DNA from 3 places in the Neobacillus sp. PVCKKU3 genome. Region 2 is predicted to be linked to each of the others. Evidence: riboswitches for the same ligand, from Rfam matches in the RefSeq annotation. Region 2 holds a riboswitch; each other region holds the start of a gene.
The links. A riboswitch is a leader RNA that binds a small molecule or an ion and turns the genes downstream of it on or off. The one in region 2 is predicted to bind glycine.
Positions count from the first base shown of each region.

Region 1 (7,893 bases), on a different contig from region 2:
AGGCCGATTGATTTAAAAATATCGCGTTTACGGTCACATTGATAGGAGATTTTTACATTCATGCACAGCCATGGCAGCAAGGGAGTCTGGACGGCGGAGTTGCCGTGATTTTCATAAAGCCTTATATATCTGGCTAAATTTTTTGTAGACTCAAAAATTTGATGCAGGCGGGGCGAACCAAAATGGATGGTTTCCCCTTTGAGATTTTCAGGTGCTGCTTTTTGGTTGGTGATAAGGGTCAATCTCATTGGATTTGGTATTCCGCCAGTTTTCTCTAAATAATGCCAGTAAAAGGGCCGATTCATTAGTTCCTTATCCATTTCAATTGTTAGTTGGACATCTAAGTATCCAGGGTGATTAGTGACGATGGGACATTCATTTGCCATAAAATAATTTAAAAGAAACTTATGAATTTCCTGCTGCTGCATGTGATTCTCCTTTTTTCATATTTTGTGCAAATTCAATCATTGAAGATAAATTCTCCATTTTAATCCGCATTTCCCCTTCTGAGCAGGAGTCGCCAAAGATATCCATTATATGATCTTCAATATTTCCGAATTCTAGTTTTGTTAGAATATCATCAAGTTCTCCGATGACTCTTTCAAATAAATCAATCTTTTCGTATAAAAGCTTTAAAATATGCTCTTCCACTGTATCTTTGATGGCAAAATTATAAATCATGACATCTTTTTCCTGACCGAGGCGGTGAATCCTTCCGATGCGCTGCTCCAGTCTCATCGGGTTCCACGGCAGATCAAAATTGATAATGTGGTTGCAAAATTGCAGGTTAATCCCTTCCCCGCCCGCTTCAGTGGCAATCAGCACCTGGGCATGCTTTTGGAACAACTCGCGCATCCAGTCCTTTTTCCCGCGCTTGAAACCGCCGCGGAAAGGAACGGAGGAAATTCCGTGCTGCTTTAAGTACCACTGTAAATATAATTGGGTAGCCCGGTATTCCGTAAAAATAATCACTTTATCATTTATTTTCTGAATTAATTCAAGGGCTTTTACTGCCTTGGAATTTTGCTCGACGGTCTCTACCTTTTTAATTAAAAAGTTGATTTGTTCTTGATAGGCCTGCGTTGGGTTTTCCTTTTTAAGAAGCATGTTTTTTAAGGTGTAGAAAACGGCCTCGCGGCTTGAGCATGCTTCACGCTGCAAAGTCATCACAGAAAAACTGCTCGTTTGAACCCAGTCTCCCTCATTTTTAAGCTCTAAGATGGAGTCATACAGTTCGCGTTCCGATTTTGTAAATTCAATCGGAATCGTCTCCACATGCCGTTTCGTCCATTCGATTCCTGTATCGGCACGGCGGTTGCGGATCATGACTTTATTGACTAGCTCTTTTAGATGCTGGTCATCATTTAAGGAACGGGAATCACGTTTATATTTTTCGTAAAAGACAGTTTCATTCCCTAAGTGACCAGGCTTTAATAGGGATACGAGGTTAAAAATCTCCTCAATCCTGTTTTGAATAGGTGTTGCCGTCAGCAATAAACAAAACTTCTTTTTTAAGTTTTGAACAAATTCGTAGTTTTTAGTTTTATTATTTTTTAATTTATGGGCTTCATCGATAATGATGAGGTCATAGTCTTGCTTGTAAATGATCTCCCGATGCGGATTTCGTTTCGCCGTATCGATGGAGGAAACAACGACATCACATTGTTCCCAAACATAGCTTTTTCTTTGAGTGACAGCTGGTATATAAAATTTGCTATTTAATTCCTGTGCCCACTGGGTGACTAAGGAGGCGGGAACAAGAATTAACACTTTTTTCACTAATCCGCGAATCATGTATTCTTTTAAAATTAACCCCGCCTCGATAGTCTTTCCGAGACCCACTTCATCCGCAAGGATGGCCTTTCCGTTCATGTTTTCAACCACCTGCTTGGCTGTTTCAAGCTGATGAGGGAGAGGCGTCAAATTTGGCAGATGCTTTGGGGCCTGCAGGCCTTCGAATTCCGGGACCACCAAGTGTTTTTCAATATCGATGGCCAATTTAAAAAGCTCCCAATTCCCCCAAGGTCCATCATGATCAATTTTATGTAAAAAATCATCCTGCCAGGAGGAATCAAATTCCATTTCGACATTCATCCTTTTCAGCTCCTTTTTTCGATAAAATGTTATTGCCCGATATGTTGTTTTAATGGTAGGATGATAATAGCTTTGAAAGTTTCAAATATTTAAATAAGGTAATCTATTTTTTAAGTATAATTAGTATGACCAAATTGGAAAAAAATATTATAAGTGCGAATGAAAACAAGGGGAGAGACTACTTTTTGTAGCGCCGAAGGAGCAAGCAGCTTATGTGAATCTCTCAGGCAAAAGAACTCTTGTTGGACGCAGCTCTGGAGAGTGCTGGATGATACCAGCCACCAAAGGGGACAGCCGATTTAGGTAAACTTTCAGGTGCAAGGACAGAGACCTTCTTTATTGGTAAAGGGAGGTTTCTGTCCTTTTTTGCACCTTTTTGTTGTTTTTAGGAAAAGGGCAAGGAGTTTTCCTGGTTTTGTTAATTGGCAATAATTCATTTTTACAAATAATGAACATGTAGTAAATGAAGGGGGATTTATGATGACGGAATTAAAACGCACTCCGCTGTTTGAAGTTTACAAGGAATACGGCGGAAAAACCATCGATTTTGGCGGCTGGGAGCTGCCTGTCCAGTTTTCAAGCATCAAGGATGAGCATGAAGCTGTCCGCACGAAAGCCGGTTTATTCGATGTGTCCCATATGGGCGAAGTTGAGGTAAAGGGCCCAGACAGCCTCAACTATTTACAAAAATTGATGACAAATGACATCTCAAAAGTGAAAAACGGCGGGGCACAATATACTGCGATGTGCTATGAAAACGGCGGAACTATTGACGACCTGCTTGTTTACAAGGTTGAAGACAATCATTATTTGCTTGTTGTCAACGCATCGAATATTGAAAAGGACTACAACTGGCTGGAGAAGCATCTTGAAGGCGATGTAACAATCGAAAATTTGTCTGAAACAATGGCACAGCTTGCGCTTCAAGGCCCTCTTGCTGAAAAGGTATTACAGAAGCTTGCTTCAGAGACGGATTTAAGTCAAATCGGCTTTTTCAAATTCCAGCAGGAAGTTGTTTTAAATGGGAAAAAAGCACTTGTATCTAGAACTGGTTATACAGGGGAAGACGGTTTTGAAGTATATTGTGATGCCGGTGATGTCGTAGAACTCTGGACTGCCATTCTGGAAGCCGGAAAAGACGAGGGAGTTATTCCTTGCGGCCTCGGTGCACGCGACACACTTCGTTTTGAAGCAAATTTAGCGCTTTACGGCCAGGAATTATCACCGGAAATCTCCCCGCTTGAGGCAGGAATTGGCTTTGCAGTGAAATTGAATAAAGAGGCTGATTTTATTGGAAAAGAAGCTCTCGTGAAACAAAAGGAAGCAGGTTTGTCCCGGAAGCTTGTTGGGGTTGAGATGGTTGACCGGGGAATTCCGCGTCACGGCTATCCAGTTTACAAAGGGGAAGCGCTAATTGGTGAAGTTACCACCGGTACACAGTCCCCAACCTTAAAGAAAAACATCGGACTTGCCCTCATTTCTTCCGAACATGCAGGACTCGATACCGAAGTTGAAGTTGAAATTCGCGGAAAACGTTTAAAAGCGAAAGTGGTTCCTACACCTTTTTATAAAAGAGAAAAGAAATAGCAGAAGGGAGCAAGGTTTATGAAACATCGCTATTTACCCATGACTGAACAAGATAAGCAGGCAATGCTGGAGACAATTGGCGTTTCCACTGTCGATGAACTATTCAGTGATATTCCTGAAAAAGTACGATTTAAAGGTGAATACAATATTAAACCGGCAAAATCAGAAACAGCTTTGATGAAAGAACTTTTTCAGTTAGCAAGCCGGAATGCTGATTTAAAATCGAATGTGTCTTTCTTAGGTGCCGGAGTTTATGACCACTATATGCCGGTTATCGTTGACCATGTCATCTCAAGATCAGAGTTCTACACAGCCTATACACCTTACCAACCGGAGATCTCCCAAGGGGAACTGCAGGCGATTTTTGAATTCCAAACAATGATTTGTGAATTAACAGGAATGGATGTGGCTAACTCCTCGATGTATGACGGCGGTACCGCACTTGCTGAAGCAGCAATGCTAAGTGCTGGCCACACTAAACGGAAAACCATCCTGGTTTCCGGTGCTGTCCACCCTGAATCCCGTGAGGTTCTGGAAACTTACGCAAAGGGTCAATACCTTGATGTGATTGAGGTTCCTGTGAAGGATGGCATTACTGATGTTGAAGCCCTAAAAGGATTGCTAAATGCTGACGTAGCTGCGGTTGTCGTTCAATATCCAAACTTTTTAGGTCGAATTGAACCTTTAAAAGAGCTTGAAGAGATTATTCACGAAAATAAAGCAATGTTTGTTGTTTCCAGCAATCCATTATCACTTGGAATTTTGACACCCCCAGGAAAATTTGGTGCAGATATTGTTGTCGGCGATGCCCAGCCGTTCGGAATCCCGACTGCCTTTGGAGGTCCGCACTGTGGCTATTTTGCGGTTACGACCAAGCTAATGCGTAAAGTTCCCGGACGTCTTGTCGGCCAGACAACAGATGACCAAGGCCGCCGCGGTTTTGTTTTAACACTGCAGGCACGTGAGCAGCATATCCGCCGCGATAAGGCGACTTCTAATATTTGCTCCAACCAAGCCTTGAATGCCCTTGCTGCATCTGTTGCGATGACTGCCCTTGGAAAAAAAGGTGTCCGCGAAATCGCAACAGCCAATTTACAAAAGGCTCATTATGCAAAAATCGCTTTTAAAGAAGCAGGGTTTGAAGTAGTTAATGATGGTCACTCCTTTAACGAGTTTGTTGTCAATTTAAATAAACCGGTAAAAGAGGTTAATCAGCAGCTGCTCCAAAAAGGAATCATTGGCGGTTATGATTTGGGCCGTGACTATCCTGAGCTTGCAGGCCATATGCTCATCTGCGTGACAGAGCAAAGAACGAAGGAAGAGATTGATACATTAGTGAAAGAATTGGGGGATTTGCATGCATAATCAAGACCAGAAGCTGATTTTTGAAGTAAGTACACCAGGCCGGGTCGGATACAGCCTTCCGGAAATGGATGTTCCTGAAGCAGATGTTGCTGCGCTCCTTCCAGAAGGATATTTAAGGGAAGAGGAGCCTCTGCTCCCTGAAGTTTCAGAACTGGATATCATGCGCCATTATACGTCCCTCTCCAGACGGAATCACGGTGTAGACTCCGGTTTTTATCCATTAGGGTCTTGTACGATGAAATACAATCCTAAGATTAATGAGAATGTAGCCCGCTACAACGGGTTTGCGCATATTCATCCGCTCCAGGATGAAAGTTCAGTTCAAGGTGCGCTTGAGCTTTTATATGACCTTCAGCAGCATTTAAAAGAAATTACCGGTATGGATGAAGTGACCTTACAGCCGGCGGCAGGTGCCCACGGGGAATGGACCGGATTGATGATGATTCGCGCATACCATGAAGCAAATGGCGACCTAAAACGGAACAAGGTTATCATACCTGACTCCGCTCACGGTACAAACCCAGCTTCTGCAACAGTTGCAGGACTTGAGACGGTTACAGTAAAGTCGAATGAAAATGGTCTTGTAGACTTAGAAGACTTAAGAAGAGTGGTGGGAGAAGATACAGCAGCGTTAATGTTGACGAACCCGAATACACTTGGCCTTTTTGAAGAACATATTGTTGAAATTGCTGAAATCGTCCACGAAGCTGGCGGTAAGGTTTATTACGACGGGGCGAACCTAAACGCAGTTCTATCAAAAGCCCGCCCGGGTGATATGGGCTTTGACGTAGTTCACTTGAATCTTCACAAAACGTTTACTGGCCCGCACGGAGGCGGCGGTCCTGGTTCCGGTCCTGTCGGTGTGAAATCAGATTTAATTCCGTTCCTGCCAAGACCGGTTATTGCCAAACAGGGCGACGAATATGTTCTAGATTATGATCGTCCGCAATCAATTGGCCGCGTTAAGCCATACTACGGAAACTTTGGCATTAACGTCCGCGCTTATACCTATATTCGGTCTATGGGGCCAGACGGCTTAAAAGCAGTGACTGAATATGCTGTTTTAAATGCTAACTATATGATGAGAAGATTGGCGGAGTATTATGATCTGCCGTTTGACAGACATTGTAAGCATGAGTTTGTATTAAGCGGAAGACGCCAGAAGAAATTGGGCGTCCGCACATTGGATATTGCGAAGCGACTGCTTGATTTCGGCTTCCATCCACCAACCATTTACTTCCCATTAAATGTGGAAGAATGTATCATGATTGAGCCGACAGAAACAGAATCTAAGGAAACGTTAGATTCCTTTATCGACATCATGATCCAAATCGCCAAGGAAGCCGAGGAAAATCCGGAAATCGTCCAGGAGGCTCCGCACACAACCGTGGTAGGCCGCTTAGATGAAACGACAGCTGCTCGTAAGCCGGTCTTACGATATCAGAATGCATAAAAAGATTAACAGGCTCTGGATTGCTCCGGAGCCTGCTTTTTTAGCTTTTATATCAATACGCCAATAGGCTGTTGCGATTTTTCATAAAAATCAATATAAAAGGCCCCAGAAAGGTTCTGGAGCCCATTTACGATTATTTTTTGGCTTTCACTTTACCAGACCACTTTTTGAACCCGCCTTGAAGCTGAGTTAGATCCTTGTAGCCCTTTTTGTGTAAAAATTGAGCCGCACGAGCACTGCGCATGCCGCTTTGGCAATATAAATAAACAGGCATGTCCGGTCTGATTTCTTTCATGCGCATTCTAATTTGTGACATTGGAATATTACGTGCTCCTAAAATATGTCCGTCTTCAAATTCATTTGGTTCACGAACATCAATCAGCTGTGCCTTTCTGTATCCTGCACGGAATTCCTCTTCTGTTACTGTTTTTACAATTCTTTTTTGATAAAAGAAAGTAAAAACAGAGTAGATGATAACCGCTACGACAATGATTAATAAAACATAAAGTGAATTCAACTTCTATTTGCCCCCTTCAAGCTTGTTGCACTAGTATTTATTATATAAGTCATTTTCTTAAAGATAAAGAAGAATGGACAAAAATCTTCTTAAAAAATTATACCAAAAACATCTCATTTTGAAATTCCCCCTCATTTTGATAGACTAGTAAAAGGAAATTATAAATAAAAGAGGTTTTTCTATGGAAAAGGAAATATGGCGGTTTATCGATTCTGGCAATAGTTCTCCTGCTTTTAACATGGCATTGGATGAAGCCTTGTTAGATTGGCACAGTGAAGGAAAGATTCCACCGGTGATCCGATTTTACGGCTGGAACCCGCCGACGCTGTCCGTTGGTTATTTTCAAAGGGTTGAAAAAGAAATTGATATGGAAGCGGTAAAAACACACGGGCTTGGCTTTGTCAGAAGACCAACTGGAGGCAGAGGGGTTCTCCATGAGCATGAACTGACATACAGCGTCATTGTTTCAGAGGAGCATCCAGCAATGCCCAAAACAGTTACTGAAGCTTATCGTGTTATTTCTGAAGGGATACTAAAAGGATTTCATCAACTGGGACTAGAAGCATATTTTGCTGTTCCGAAAACAGCTGAGGAACGGGATGCCTTAAAAAATCCTAGGTCCGCGGTCTGCTTTGATGCCCCAAGCTGGTATGAGTTGGTGGTGGAAGGGCGCAAGGTCGCAGGAAGTGCTCAAACACGACAGAAGGGTGTCATTCTCCAGCATGGCTCGATTCTTTTGGACCTGGATGAAGACAAGCTTTTTAGCTTATTCAAATACCCGAATGACCGGGTGAAGGAGCGGATGAAAAAAGCATTCAAGGATAAGGCTGTTGCTATTAATGCGATTAGTCCGCGAAGGATTACTCTCGATGAGGCC
Region 1 is NZ_JBLVQN010000001.1:237,044-244,936, forward strand. It holds gene ACNQGS_RS01250 (YqhG family protein) at 1-428, opposite strand, end outside; gene ACNQGS_RS01255 (DEAD/DEAH box helicase) at 406-2,094, opposite strand; glycine riboswitch at 2,254-2,343, shown strand; glycine riboswitch at 2,347-2,423, shown strand; gene gcvT (glycine cleavage system aminomethyltransferase GcvT) at 2,575-3,681, shown strand; gene gcvPA (aminomethyl-transferring glycine dehydrogenase subunit GcvPA) at 3,700-5,046, shown strand; gene gcvPB (aminomethyl-transferring glycine dehydrogenase subunit GcvPB) at 5,039-6,499, shown strand; gene ACNQGS_RS01275 (rhodanese-like domain-containing protein) at 6,633-7,016, opposite strand; gene ACNQGS_RS01280 (lipoate--protein ligase family protein) at 7,198-7,893, shown strand, end outside.
Region 1: it holds a riboswitch for glycine, as region 2 does, so the genes downstream of both, gcvT (glycine cleavage system aminomethyltransferase GcvT) here and glyA (serine hydroxymethyltransferase) in region 2, are expected to answer to the same signal.

Region 2 (7,893 bases):
TAAATACAGCTGTTCAAGCAATCGATAAAATTCGCGATACAGCATTTTCCCATGAACGCACGTATGTCATTGAGGTGATGGGTCGTGGTGCAGGGGATATTGCCTTATGGGCAGGTGTGTGCGGCGGGGCGGAGTCTATCATTATCCCAGAAGCCGACTATGATTTGGAAGATGTGATTGATCGGATCAAGCAGGGGCATCAGCGCGGAAAAAGACACAGCATTATTGTAGTGGCAGAGGGTGTTGGCAAAGGGCTGCAAATGGGGAAAGAAATTCAAGAAAAAACCGGATTTGAAACAAAGGTTACCATACTAGGGCATATTCAACGAGGGGGTTCTCCAAGCGCCTATGATCGAATGATGAGCAGCCAAATGGGGGCACTAGCCGTTGATTTAATCATAGAGGGGAAAAAAGGTGTAATGGTAGGGGTGAAAAATGGCCAACTAACCCATACAACCTTTGCGGAGATAGAAAAAGACCGACACAAGGTCGATCTTTCCATTTACGAATTAGCTAGAAGCCTTTCTATTTAAGGAAAAAGAATAGGAGAGTGGCCATATTGGAAAAAAAATATTGCATTCATTGCAGAACGCTCTATTCAAAAGAATCGATTTGCGGTATATGTGGAAAAAGTGAATTCCAGGATATAAAAATTATGATTCATCATCAAGAACAATCGAATCGGAAAAAAATCTTAGCTGAACACTCTATATCTTGTAAACTAGCGTAATCCCTCTTCCGTTATGCAGGGGGATTACGCTCGCGACTATATTTATACTTCTACCTTTTTTTCTTGATCACTAACATTTTGGATTGTTTCGATAAATTTCTGCATTGTATTTGTCAGGAATGAATCTGCCCGGCGAATAAAAACCGTTGTGATTTTGGAGTATTTTTCGGGAATATGATAGATTCGAACAACCCCATCTGCCTCCAAGAGACTAACCGTAGATTTTGGGATAATCGTAATCCCCAAACCGGCTATTACACTGCCCAAAATCGTCTCCCAAGTGCCAAATTCCATGATTTTTGCATTGATTCTTCCCTCATCGCGGACCCAGCCCTCCAATTTTGAACGGTAGCTGCACCCTTGTTTGAAAACAAGGAGCGGCTTGTTTTTTAATTCCTCAAAAGGAACCTCTTCCTGGTTGGAGATTAAAACCAACTCCTCTTCAAAGACTTCATATTGAGCAATTTGTGGATGATTAAAATTTCCTGTTACAAATGCTCCGTCCAGTTTATAGCTGAGAATATCCTCGACTAGATCCTCTGTTACACCACTTACAAGAGACAAGTCAATGTTGGGATATTTCTTGTGATAGGCGGATAGAATCAGTGGAAGTTTGTATAATGTCTCAACAGTGCCTATTTCAAGGGTCCCAACCGGGTTATCCGAGTCTTGAACCACTTTTAACATCTCATCGACCATGGAAATAATTTTTTGAGCATAAAACAATAGTTTTTTTCCTTCCGAATTGATAACCATGCCGCGGCTTGAGCGGTGAAATAACTCGGTTTGAAGTTCTTCCTCCAACTGCCTGATCCTTACGGTTACATAGGATTGAACATAATTTAAGCTTTTGGCGGCCTTTGAAATGCTTCCGAATTCAGCTACCTTTTGAAAGATCCGCAAATCCTTAATTTCCATGGCTATTCCCCCCGTATCAATCTGTTATTCCTATTACCACATTGCTAATAGAGATAATATTTCTAATAGAGATAGATAGTATCTCTTTTAATCATTTTACATGATGGCAGAAAGGTCGTAAGATGTTATTAAAGAATTAAGAAAATTTAAATTATTGAAAAAGGAGAGCAGAAACGATGAGCAAAAAAGACTTTGATGTAATTGTAGTTGGCGCAGGATCGATGGGAATGGCAGCAGGTTACTACCTGGCCAAACAGGGTGTGAAAACATTATTGGTAGATGCATTTGATCCGCCTCATACGAATGGCAGCCATCATGGTGACACACGGATTATCCGCCATGCCTATGGTGAAGGACGGGAGTATGTACCGTTTGCCTTAAGAGCCCAAGAGTTATGGTATGAACTTGAAAGAGAAACACATCATAAGATTTTTACAAAAACCGGTGTTTTAGTATTTGGACCTAAAGGTGAATCTGACTTCGTTGCTGAAACGATCGAAGCTGCTAACATTCATGGGTTGGATGTTGATTTACTAGAAGGCGAAGAAATTCATCAGCGCTGGCCTGGAGTAACCGTCCCTGAAAACTTTAACGCAATCTATGAAAAAAACTCCGGCGTCTTATTCAGTGAAAATTGCATTCGCGCCTATCGCGAGCTAGCTGAAGCAAATGGTGCAAAAGTGTTAACACATACAAGGGTTGAGGATTTTGAGATTTCCGAGGACTCTGTCAAAATCCAAACTGAATTTGGTTCCTTTACCGGCAGTAAGTTGATTTTGAGCATGGGGGCTTGGAACAGCAAACTTCTATCAAAATTAAATATTGATATTCCGTTACAGCCTTACCGCCAAGTTGTTGGGTTCTTCGAATGCGAAGAATCACAGTATAGCAATACCCATGGTTTCCCGGCCTTCATGGTTGAAGTACCGACAGGCATCTATTACGGGTTCCCAAGCTTCAGCGGCTGCGGTTTGAAAATAGGATACCATACTTTCGGTCAAAAAATCGACCCAGATACAATTAATCGTGAATTTGGGATCTATACGGAGGATGAAGGAAATATTCGCAGATTCCTAGAAGAATACATGCCGGGTGCTACTGGAACTCTTAAAAGAGGGGCAGTTTGCATGTACACCAAAACACCTGATGAACATTTTGTGATTGATTTGCATCCGCAGTACTCCAATGTGGCAATCGCAGCAGGCTTCTCCGGCCATGGATTTAAATTCTCAAGTGTTGTTGGTGAAACGTTAAGCCAACTAGTGACAACTGGCAAAACTGAACATGATATTTCTCTTTTCTCTATCAATCGCCCTGCTTTAAAACAGAAAGCAAAGATCTAATAGATTATTAAATTGCCATTATCCTAGAACAATAAAAAAAATAATAAATTTAGAGGTGCAAAAATGAGCGAAAAAACATTAACACAAAGCCAATTAACGTATTTAGATGCAAAACCGGGCATTCAATTAATTAAAGCAGGAACCTATAAATTAAATGAATTAAGCGTATTGCGGGGAACACCTGAGTTAAAGGGGCAAATCCTTGATGTGCCGATTACAGATAAAAAACAAGTATTAACAATGGGTTATTATGCACTACAGCCTTCGGTTGATTATTCTGCAGAATTTACGTTTATCGAAATTAAAGTTGTGACCAAAGGTAAAATGGTTGTCCGCGATGTAGAAGGAAATAAATATGTGGCAGAAGTAGGGGACGTATTAGTCTTCTCGCCTAATACAACGGTTATTTTCGATGGTGAAAGTGATGGCGAAGTGGTTTACTTCAAAAATGTAGAAGCAAATCCTACTTATTTGTAATAAACAAACTTATTTTAAAAAGCATTGACAATTACAAACAGAATGATTATTCTGAAAATAATAAAATTGAATAGAGCGGATGATTGTTGTGGGAGAGTGTATTATCTACATCTACCACCGAAGGAGCAAGTTCCAAAAAAACCCTTGGAACCAATCTCTCAGGTAAAAGAACCATAACAGGACGCACCTCTGGAGAGCGTATTTGAAAATGCCACCAAAGGAGAATGCTCCATAAATATTGGAGTTTAACTCTCAGGTAAAAGGACAGAGAAGGGATGATTCTACACCCCTTTTCTGTCCTTTTTTGTTTTTTTTAAAGCAATTATGGAGAAGTGGAGGAATGATCAATGAGTTTACAACAAAACGATTTAACAATTTTTGAGGCGATTGAAAGTGAGAAAAACCGCCAGCTTCATACCTTGGAATTAATAGCATCAGAAAACTTTGTCAGCCCTGATGTTTTGGAAGCAATGGGAAGCGTGATGACGAACAAGTATGCCGAGGGTTATCCAGGTAAGCGCTATTATGGCGGCTGTGAATTTGTGGATGTCGCAGAACAGGCAGCGATTGAACGGTTAACTAAATTATTCGGCGCCAAATTTGCTAATGTCCAGCCTCACTCCGGTGCCCAGGCCAATACTGCTGTGTTTTTCGCCCTGCTTCAACCAGGCGATAAGATTATGGGGATGAATTTATCGCATGGCGGCCATTTAACTCACGGCAGTCCGGTAGCAATGTCAGGAAAATGGTTCGATGTCGTTTCTTATGGGGTAAGAGAAGACAATCACCTGATTGATTACGATGAGCTGGAAGAAGTTGCGAAAAGAGAACAACCAAAATTAATTATCGCCGGTACGAGCGCTTATCCGAGAGTGATTGATTTTGCGAGATTTAGAGAAATCGCCGATCAGGTTGGCGCAAAACTGATGGTTGATATGGCACATATTGCCGGACTTGTTGCTGCAGGTCTCCATCCTTCTCCGGTTCCATATGCGGATGTTGTGACCAGCACTACGCATAAAACATTGCGCGGCCCACGAGGCGGAGTGATTTTAACAAACGATGAAGAAATCATAAAAAAAATTAATAAAGCTGTTTTTCCGGGAATTCAGGGCGGGCCGCTTATGCATATTATTGCAGCTAAGGCAGTTGCTTTCAATGAAGCATTGCAGCCAAGCTTTAAGGAATATGCCAAACAAATTATAGAAAATTCAGCTGCACTGGGAGAGGCGCTAAAGCAGGAAGGGGCAGCGCTTGTATCCGGCGGGACTGATAACCATATTGTGCTCCTGGATGTGCGTCCATGGGATTTAACAGGAAAAGAAGCAGAGAAATTGCTTGAAGAAGTCGGGATAACAGTTAACAAAAACACCATTCCATACGACCCGCAAAGCCCGTTTGTGACAAGCGGAATCCGCATGGGAACAGCCGCGTTAACAACACGTGGAATGAAACAAGAGGAAATGGTGCAAATCGCAAAAGTGATCGCAGCCGTTCTTAAGAGCAAAGGAGATTTAGCCGTAATCGAACAGGGGAGAAAGACAACAAAAGCAATTTGCGGGAGATTTCCATTATTTCAACAGCCAATCACTGTGTAAGAAAGGGGTAGCTTAATGGAGTATCAAAGCTGTTTTGACATCATCGGCCCAATTATGGTTGGGCCATCAAGTTCTCATACCGCCGGTGTTGTATCAATTGGGAAATTTGTTTATGAGTTGCTTGGAGGGTCCCCGCAAAGGGCGGATATTACTTTCTATGATTCGTTCTCCGAAACATACCAGGGACACGGAACGGATAAGGCGCTTCTTGGCGGTCTGCTTGGGATGAACACAGATGATACCAGAATTAGATATGCGGTTGAATTAACTAAACGATACGGGCTTCACTATGAATTTAAATTTGAAGATCGCTGTCCTTATTACGATCATCCAAATACAACTGTTATTAGGGCAAGACGTGCGGGCCATTTTGTTAAAGTAGGCGGTGTATCATTAGGCGGCGGTTTATCAAAAATCTTTATGATTGATGATGAAATAGTTGATATTCGATTAAGCACAAGTGATGATTTTTCAGAAATCGCAGCAAAATTTCGTTCCAATCCTTTTCATGAAGCGATCTTGGAGGGTGTATGATGGATTTTCGGTCAATGAACGAGCTTCTTGAACTTTGTAACCGTGAACGGAAAACAGTTGGCGACATGATGCTGATGGTGGAAATGGAAAAATCAGGCCGTGACAAAGAGACGATCATCGATATGATGGCAAAGCGGTTAATTAAAATGAAGCAAGCAGTGGAGACCGGTGTAGTGGATGCTTCCCCGGCACCAAGCGGTATTTCCGGCGGTGATGCCGTCAAGATGAGCGAATATGTAAATAACGGGAAGGGCTTATCAGGTCCATATATTAACGATGCCATGACGTTCTCAATGGCAACATCTGAAAGCAATGCACGGATGGGCGTGATTGTGGCGACGCCAACGGCCGGGGCAGCCGGTATTTTACCGGGGGTTTTATTTTCACTGCGAAAGAATGACGACACCTCCTATCGGGATTTAGTCATGGGTTTGTTTACCGCAAGTGCACTCGGATATGTGATTGCCAACCGCTCCTTTATCTCTGGAGCGGCAGGAGGATGCCAAGCGGAGGTTGGTTCGGCCACCGCAATGGCGGCAGGGGCAATTGTTGAATTAAAGGGCGGGACACCAGAGCAGGTCGTAAACGCCACCGCAATCGCGATGAAATCCCTTTTAGGGTTAGTATGTGACCCAGTCGCCGGTCTCGTAGAAGTTCCTTGCATTAAGCGAAACGTGATCGGCACTTCGATTGCCTTTTCAGCAGCCGACCTGTCGCTTGCTGGAATTGAAAGCCGGATCCCATGTGATGAAGTCATTGAGGCAATGTACAAAATAGGCAAGGAAATGCCGCGTACACTAAGGGAAACGGCACTCGGCGGCCTAGCGATGACGGACACGGGAATAAAATTAAAGGATCGGTTACTTTGCAGAAACACATAAGACGGAGGGGCTCAGATGAGTACAGATACAGTATTAAAGCGGACACCGCTTTTTGAAACTTATAAAAAGTACGGCGCAAAGGTCATTGATTTTGGAGGCTGGGAGCTTCCGGTTCAATTTTCTGGAATTTTAGAAGAACATGAGGCAGTCCGTAACGAGGCAGGCCTGTTCGATGTTTCACATATGGGTGAGGTTCTTGTAGAAGGAAAAGATGCTGAGAGCTATATTAATTACCTAGTAACAAACGATGTAGCCAAGCTTCAGATCAACCAGGCACAGTATACGGCAATGTGTTATCCGGACGGCGGAACAGTCGATGATTTACTAGTTTACAAGTTAGCGAGTGAAAAGTATCTGCTTGTGATTAATGCGGCAAATATTGAAAAAGATTACGAGTGGATGAAACAGCAGGCACAAGGGAATGTAGCCTTAACAAATATTTCTTCTGACACTGCCCAGCTTGCCATTCAAGGTCCAAAAGCCGAAAAAATTTTACAAAAAGTAACCGATACAAATTTAGCGGAAATTGGCTTTTTCCATTTTGCTGATCATGTCACGGTTTCCGGGATCTCTGGTGTACTAGTCTCGCGCACCGGCTATACGGGGGAGGACGGATTTGAGCTTTATTTAGCGGCAGACAAAGTGGAAGCGCTTTGGGAGAGGCTCTTAGATGCAGGAACAGAAGATGGCTTAAAGCCTTGCGGACTTGGGGCCCGGGATACACTTCGCTTTGAAGCCCGCTTGGCACTGTATGGTCAAGAGCTTTCCAGCGACATCGGACCGCTCGAATCAGGCATTGGATTTGCCGTAAAAACAAACAAAGAATCAGCATTTATAGGTAAGGAAGTACTTGCTAAGCAAAAAGAAGAAGGATTAAAACGAAAAATAGTCGGAATCGAAGTGACAGGGAGAGGAATCCCGCGGCATGGCTATAAAGTATTTTCTGAAGGCGGAGAGGAAATCGGCTTCATTACATCGGGAACCCATTCCCCGACATTGAAGAAAAGTTTAGGCCTTGCCCTTTTAAGCGCAGAGTTTGCAACAGTTGGAACTCAGGTTAAGGTGGAAATTCGCAATAAGCAAATTGAGGCAGTTGTTGTGAAAACACCTTTTTATAAAAAGAGTTAGGTTCATTTTTTCCGAGATTGATTGGTTTTACAGGAATGACTAAATTTTGAAAACTAGGGTGGAAGGAAGGATTCATATGACAAACGCGACAGCAAACCTTTTATATAGCAAGGAGCATGAGTGGGTATTATTATTGGGTGAAAATCGTGTGCGAATCGGAATCTCTGATTATGCACAGCACCAGTTGGGGGATATCGTTTTCGTTGAGAATCCAGCAGAAGGCGATGAATTAACGGCTAACGAAACAATCGGGACAATTGAGTCGGTTAAAGCAGTTTCTGATA
Region 2 is NZ_JBLVQN010000052.1:32,948-40,840, forward strand. It holds gene pfkA (6-phosphofructokinase) at 1-533, shown strand, start outside; gene ACNQGS_RS25460 (LysR family transcriptional regulator) at 773-1,648, opposite strand; gene solA (N-methyl-L-tryptophan oxidase) at 1,825-2,991, shown strand; gene ACNQGS_RS25470 (hypothetical protein) at 3,055-3,468, shown strand; glycine riboswitch at 3,548-3,652, shown strand; glycine riboswitch at 3,656-3,738, shown strand; gene glyA (serine hydroxymethyltransferase) at 3,816-5,066, shown strand; gene ACNQGS_RS25480 (serine dehydratase beta chain) at 5,082-5,600, shown strand; gene sdaAA (L-serine ammonia-lyase, iron-sulfur-dependent, subunit alpha) at 5,600-6,481, shown strand; gene gcvT (glycine cleavage system aminomethyltransferase GcvT) at 6,497-7,609, shown strand; gene gcvH (glycine cleavage system protein GcvH) at 7,686-7,893, shown strand, end outside.

Region 3 (4,718 bases), on a different contig from region 2:
TTCTTTGATGACACGAGGACTTGTCCAGCGAATCATGTTGAATACAGAACCTGCTTTATCGTTTGTACCAGATCCACGAGAACCGCCAAATGGCTGTTGATTAATCATCGCACCAGTTGGTTTATCATTGATATAAAAGTTTCCAGCTGCGCCGGATAAGCGGTTTTCTAAGTGAACAATGGCCCCGCGATCTTGGGCAAAGATTGAACCTGTTAAGGCATACATAGAAGCAGTATCTACTGCATGCAATGTTTCTTCTAATTGATCATTTTCATATACATAGATTGTTAAGACTGGTCCAAAGATTTCTTCCACCATTGTTTTGAAGTTTGGATTTGTAGTCACAATGATGGTCGGTTGAACGAAATATCCAACAGAATCATCATAAGTACCGCCAGCAATAATTTCTGCTTCTTCAGAAGCTGCTGCGTAATCGATATAGCTTGTAATTGAATCAAAAGCCGCTTTATCAATAACTGCACCCATGAAGTTTCTAAAATCGCGGACATCCCCAACTTTAAGCTTTGCCGTTTCTGCCACTAAACCGGCTTTTACTTCTTCCCACATACTTGCTGGAATATAAGCACGTGAAGCTGCGGAACATTTTTGACCTTGGTATTCAAATGCACCACGAACAAGGTTGGCTACTACTTTGTCTGCTTGTGCAGTTTCATGAGCGAATACAAAGTCTTTACCGCCTGTTTCCCCAATTAAACGAGGGTATGATTTATAGCTTGCAATGTTTTCCCCAACTGTTTTCCAAATCGTTTGGAACGTGCTTGTTGAACCGGTAAAATGGAATCCAGACATACGAGGGTCTGTTAGGACTACTTCTGATACTTGCGAACCACGAGAAGGCACGAAGTTGATGACACCTTTAGGTAATCCTGCCTCTTCTAAAATACGAATAAAGTAGTAGTTTGCTAGAATAGAAGTGGTAGCTGGTTTCCAAACGACTACGTTCCCCATCATTGCAGGAGCTGCTGGCAGGTTTCCGCCAATGGCTGTGAAGTTAAATGGAGAAATCGCCAATACAAAACCATCTAATGGACGGTAATCAGTACGATTCCATACATTCTTCATGCTGCTTGGCTGAATTTGATAAACTTGATTTGCATAATCAACGCCAAAACGTAAGAAGTCAACTAATTCTTGGGCAGAATCAATTTCAGCTTGAACAACTGTTTTGGACTGTCCTAACATCGTCGCGGCGTTCATTACATCACGGTATGGACCAGAGATTAAATCAGCAGCTTTTAAGAAAATAGCGGCGCGGTGTTCCCAAGCCATATTAGCCCATGCTTCTTTGGCAGCCATCGCCGCTTCAACAGCATCACGCAGCTCTTTTTCTCCGGCTTGCGAATAGTTTGCTAAAACATGTTGATGATCATGTGGCATAACCACTTGCTTCACTGTATCTGTCTTTATATTTTCGCCATTAATAATCACAGGAATATCGATTACGATACTAGATTGGCGTGTTAATTCTGCTTTTAATGTTTCCCGTTCTTTTGTACCTGGAGCATAAGTATTGCCAGGTTCATTTGTAGGAGTTGGGATTTTGAAAATTCCGTTACTCATTCTCTCACGTTCCTTCCCGTTTATATATTCTGTTCCCTTATAGACAAATCTACGTATTTCGACAATTATTATAACATACTTTTTCTGTTCTGGGACTTTCTATTGTCCCTTTATGAAAACGGATTCAAATCCATCCCTCGGGGGTGGTAAGTTAATTTCAGAGAGTCGATAAAATATTTAAGAGTCATTTATTGTTGACAAAGTAATTTAATACTACTAAAATTAAAAATTATTCAACAATACTATCTAAAAAACTTAATAATTAGCAAGCTATGATTGCTATGGATCACACTATAGCAGGAGCAGCTTCTGGAGAGACCGCGAAAATTACGCGGCGCCGAAGGGTTCACAATCTCAGGCAAAAGGACAGAAGAGTACTAAATATATATTTGTCGTGCTGGCAATTTTAAGCATAATAAGTATTATTTGTTATTCTTATGAACTAAGAGATTGGAGGACATCCAATCTCTTTTTTTATTGGGTTTTATAACTTCTAAGGAGGAGTCAACGTTGGCACAGCAAGAATTAAAGAAGAATTTAGCAAATCGGCATGTTCAACTAATTGCAATTGGCGGCACCATTGGTACCGGATTATTCTTAGGGTCGGGTAAAGCAATCCAACTAGCAGGTCCATCTATCATTCTAGCTTATTTAATCGTAGGGATGGCCTGTTTCTTTGTAATGAGGGCACTCGGAGAACTTCTGCTGTCAAAGGCAGGATATCAATCTTTTACCGACATTGCCGAGGATTATCTTGGACCTCGGATTGCGTTTGTAACGGGATGGACTTATTGGTTTTGCTGGATTATGACCGCTATGGCTGATGTGATTGCTGTTGGTGTATATGTACGATATTGGTTTGATATCCCACAGTGGATACCTGCAATGGTCTGTTTGGTCGTCTTATTGGGTCTCAATCTATTAACGGTAAAACTTTTTGGAGAATTGGAGTTCTGGTTTGCCTTAATAAAGGTCATTACCATTCTTGCCTTAATCGGAATTGGGGTGATTTTGCTAGTGATGGGATTCAAGACAGATGCAGGGGCGGTCTCTATTAAAAATCTTTGGGAACATGGCGGCCTTTTTCCAAATGGAATGACAGGCTTCTTGCTTTCATTCCAAATGGTCGTTTTTGCATTCGTTGGTGTGGAATTAGTGGGTGTATCGGCAGCAGAAACAGCCAATCCGGAAAAAAACATCCCTTCAGCCATTAATAAAATTCCTTTACGGATTTTATTTTTCTACGTTGGCGCATTGATCGTTCTTCTATGTATTAATCCATGGACGGAACTGAATGCCGCTGAAAGTCCGTTTGTCAAAACGTTTAGTATAGTCGGGATTCCGATTGCCGCAGGAATTATTAATTTTGTCGTTTTAACTTCAGCCGCTTCTGCTTGTAACAGTGGGATGTTTTCAACAAGCCGGATTTTATATAATTTAAGCAATAATAGCCAAGGTCCAGCGAATTTTGCAAGACTGAATAAAAATCATGTGCCAAGTAACGCGTTATTGATTTCGACTCTTGTCTTGACAGGGGGAGCGCTCCTTAGCAAACTTATTCCGGAGCAGGCTTTTGGAATTGTGACAACCATTAGTGCCATTTGTTTTATTTGGGTTTGGGGTGTTATTCTGGTTTGCCATTTAAGGTATAAAAAAAACCGTCAGGATTTACAGGCAAAGTCAAAATTTAAAGCACCATTTACACCATTTGTTAATTACGTGGTCCTAAGCTTGTTTGCGGCGATTCTCATCATCATGCTGTTTGCTGAGGCTACCCGTCCAGCCCTATTGTTGACACCAGTATGGTTTATTCTATTATTTATTTTGTATTCCTATAGAGGGAAAAAGGAAAAAAACATAAAATTATCAGCATAGACTCTAATAGTTTAAAAGAAATGGAGCCGGTATTGAAACCAGGCTCCATTTTCTTGTTAAAACGTAACATTCAATTAAATAATCCGTACTGTCACCATTCCGGAGATTTGATTTATTTTCTCCTCTAAGGAAGGAATAACATCCCCATTTACTTTATTATCAATGTCAATGATGGTATACGCATATTCTCCGCGGCTTCTGTTGACCATGTCGGCAATGTTTAAATGGTAGCCAGATATAGTTGAGGTAATCTGTCCTACCATGTTTGGAACATTGTGGTGGAATGCCGCCACGCGCCGCTTACCAGTATAAGGAAGGCTGGTATTTGGGAAATTCACTGAGTTTTTGATATTTCCTGTTTCTAAAAATTCCTTTACCTGACGAGCTGCCATGATTGCACAATTTTCCTCTGATTCATTTGTGGAGGCGCCTAGGTGCGGAATTGGAACGATATTTTTCATTTTAAGCACATTTTCATTCGGGAAATCGGTAACATACTTCCCAACTTTTCCGCTTTCTAGGGCTGCAGCCATGTCTGATTCATTGACAAGTTCACCACGGGAGAAGTTTAAAATATGAACACCAGGCTTCATGATACTGAATGTCGCTTGGTTAAACATACCTCTTGTGTCATCTGTTAGCGGTACGTGAACAGTGATATAGTCAGATTCTGCAAATAACTGTTCAATTGTCATTGCCCGCTGTACATTGCGGGACAAATTCCAAGCGGTATCGACAGAGATAAATGGATCAAATCCGATGACATCCATATCTAAATCCAACGCATCATTCGCCACAAGGGCACCAATCGCTCCTAAACCAATGACACCCAATGTTTTCCCTTTAATTTCTTTTCCGACAAATTGTTTTTTGCCTGCTTCGACAAGCTTTGGAATTTGTTCGCCTTCACCATCTAACGACTTAGTCCAAGCTACACCAGCAAAAAGGTTACGGGAAGAAGCTATTAATGAGGTAAGGACCATTTCTTTTACAGCGTTGGCATTTGCTCCAGGGGTATTGAATACAACAATACCTTGCTCTGTACATCTATCGACCGGAATATTGTTAACACCTGCTCCTGCTCTTGCGATTGCCTTTAAATTTTCACCGAATTCTAACGAGTGCATATTAAAGCTGCGAACAAGGATGGCATCGGGGTTTTCACTGCCGTTGTCAACCAGAAAGCCGTTCTTATTGAATACGTTTAGCCCTCTTTCCGCGATATTATTAAGGGTTTTGATGGTGTTCACTTTTTCTAAAGC
Region 3 is NZ_JBLVQN010000003.1:182,586-187,303, reverse strand. It holds gene pruA (L-glutamate gamma-semialdehyde dehydrogenase) at 1-1,581, opposite strand, end outside; glycine riboswitch at 1,881-1,961, shown strand; gene ACNQGS_RS03785 (amino acid permease) at 2,092-3,456, shown strand; gene ACNQGS_RS03780 (phosphoglycerate dehydrogenase) at 3,531-4,718, opposite strand, start outside.
Region 3: it holds a riboswitch for glycine, as region 2 does, so the genes downstream of both, ACNQGS_RS03785 (amino acid permease) here and glyA (serine hydroxymethyltransferase) in region 2, are expected to answer to the same signal.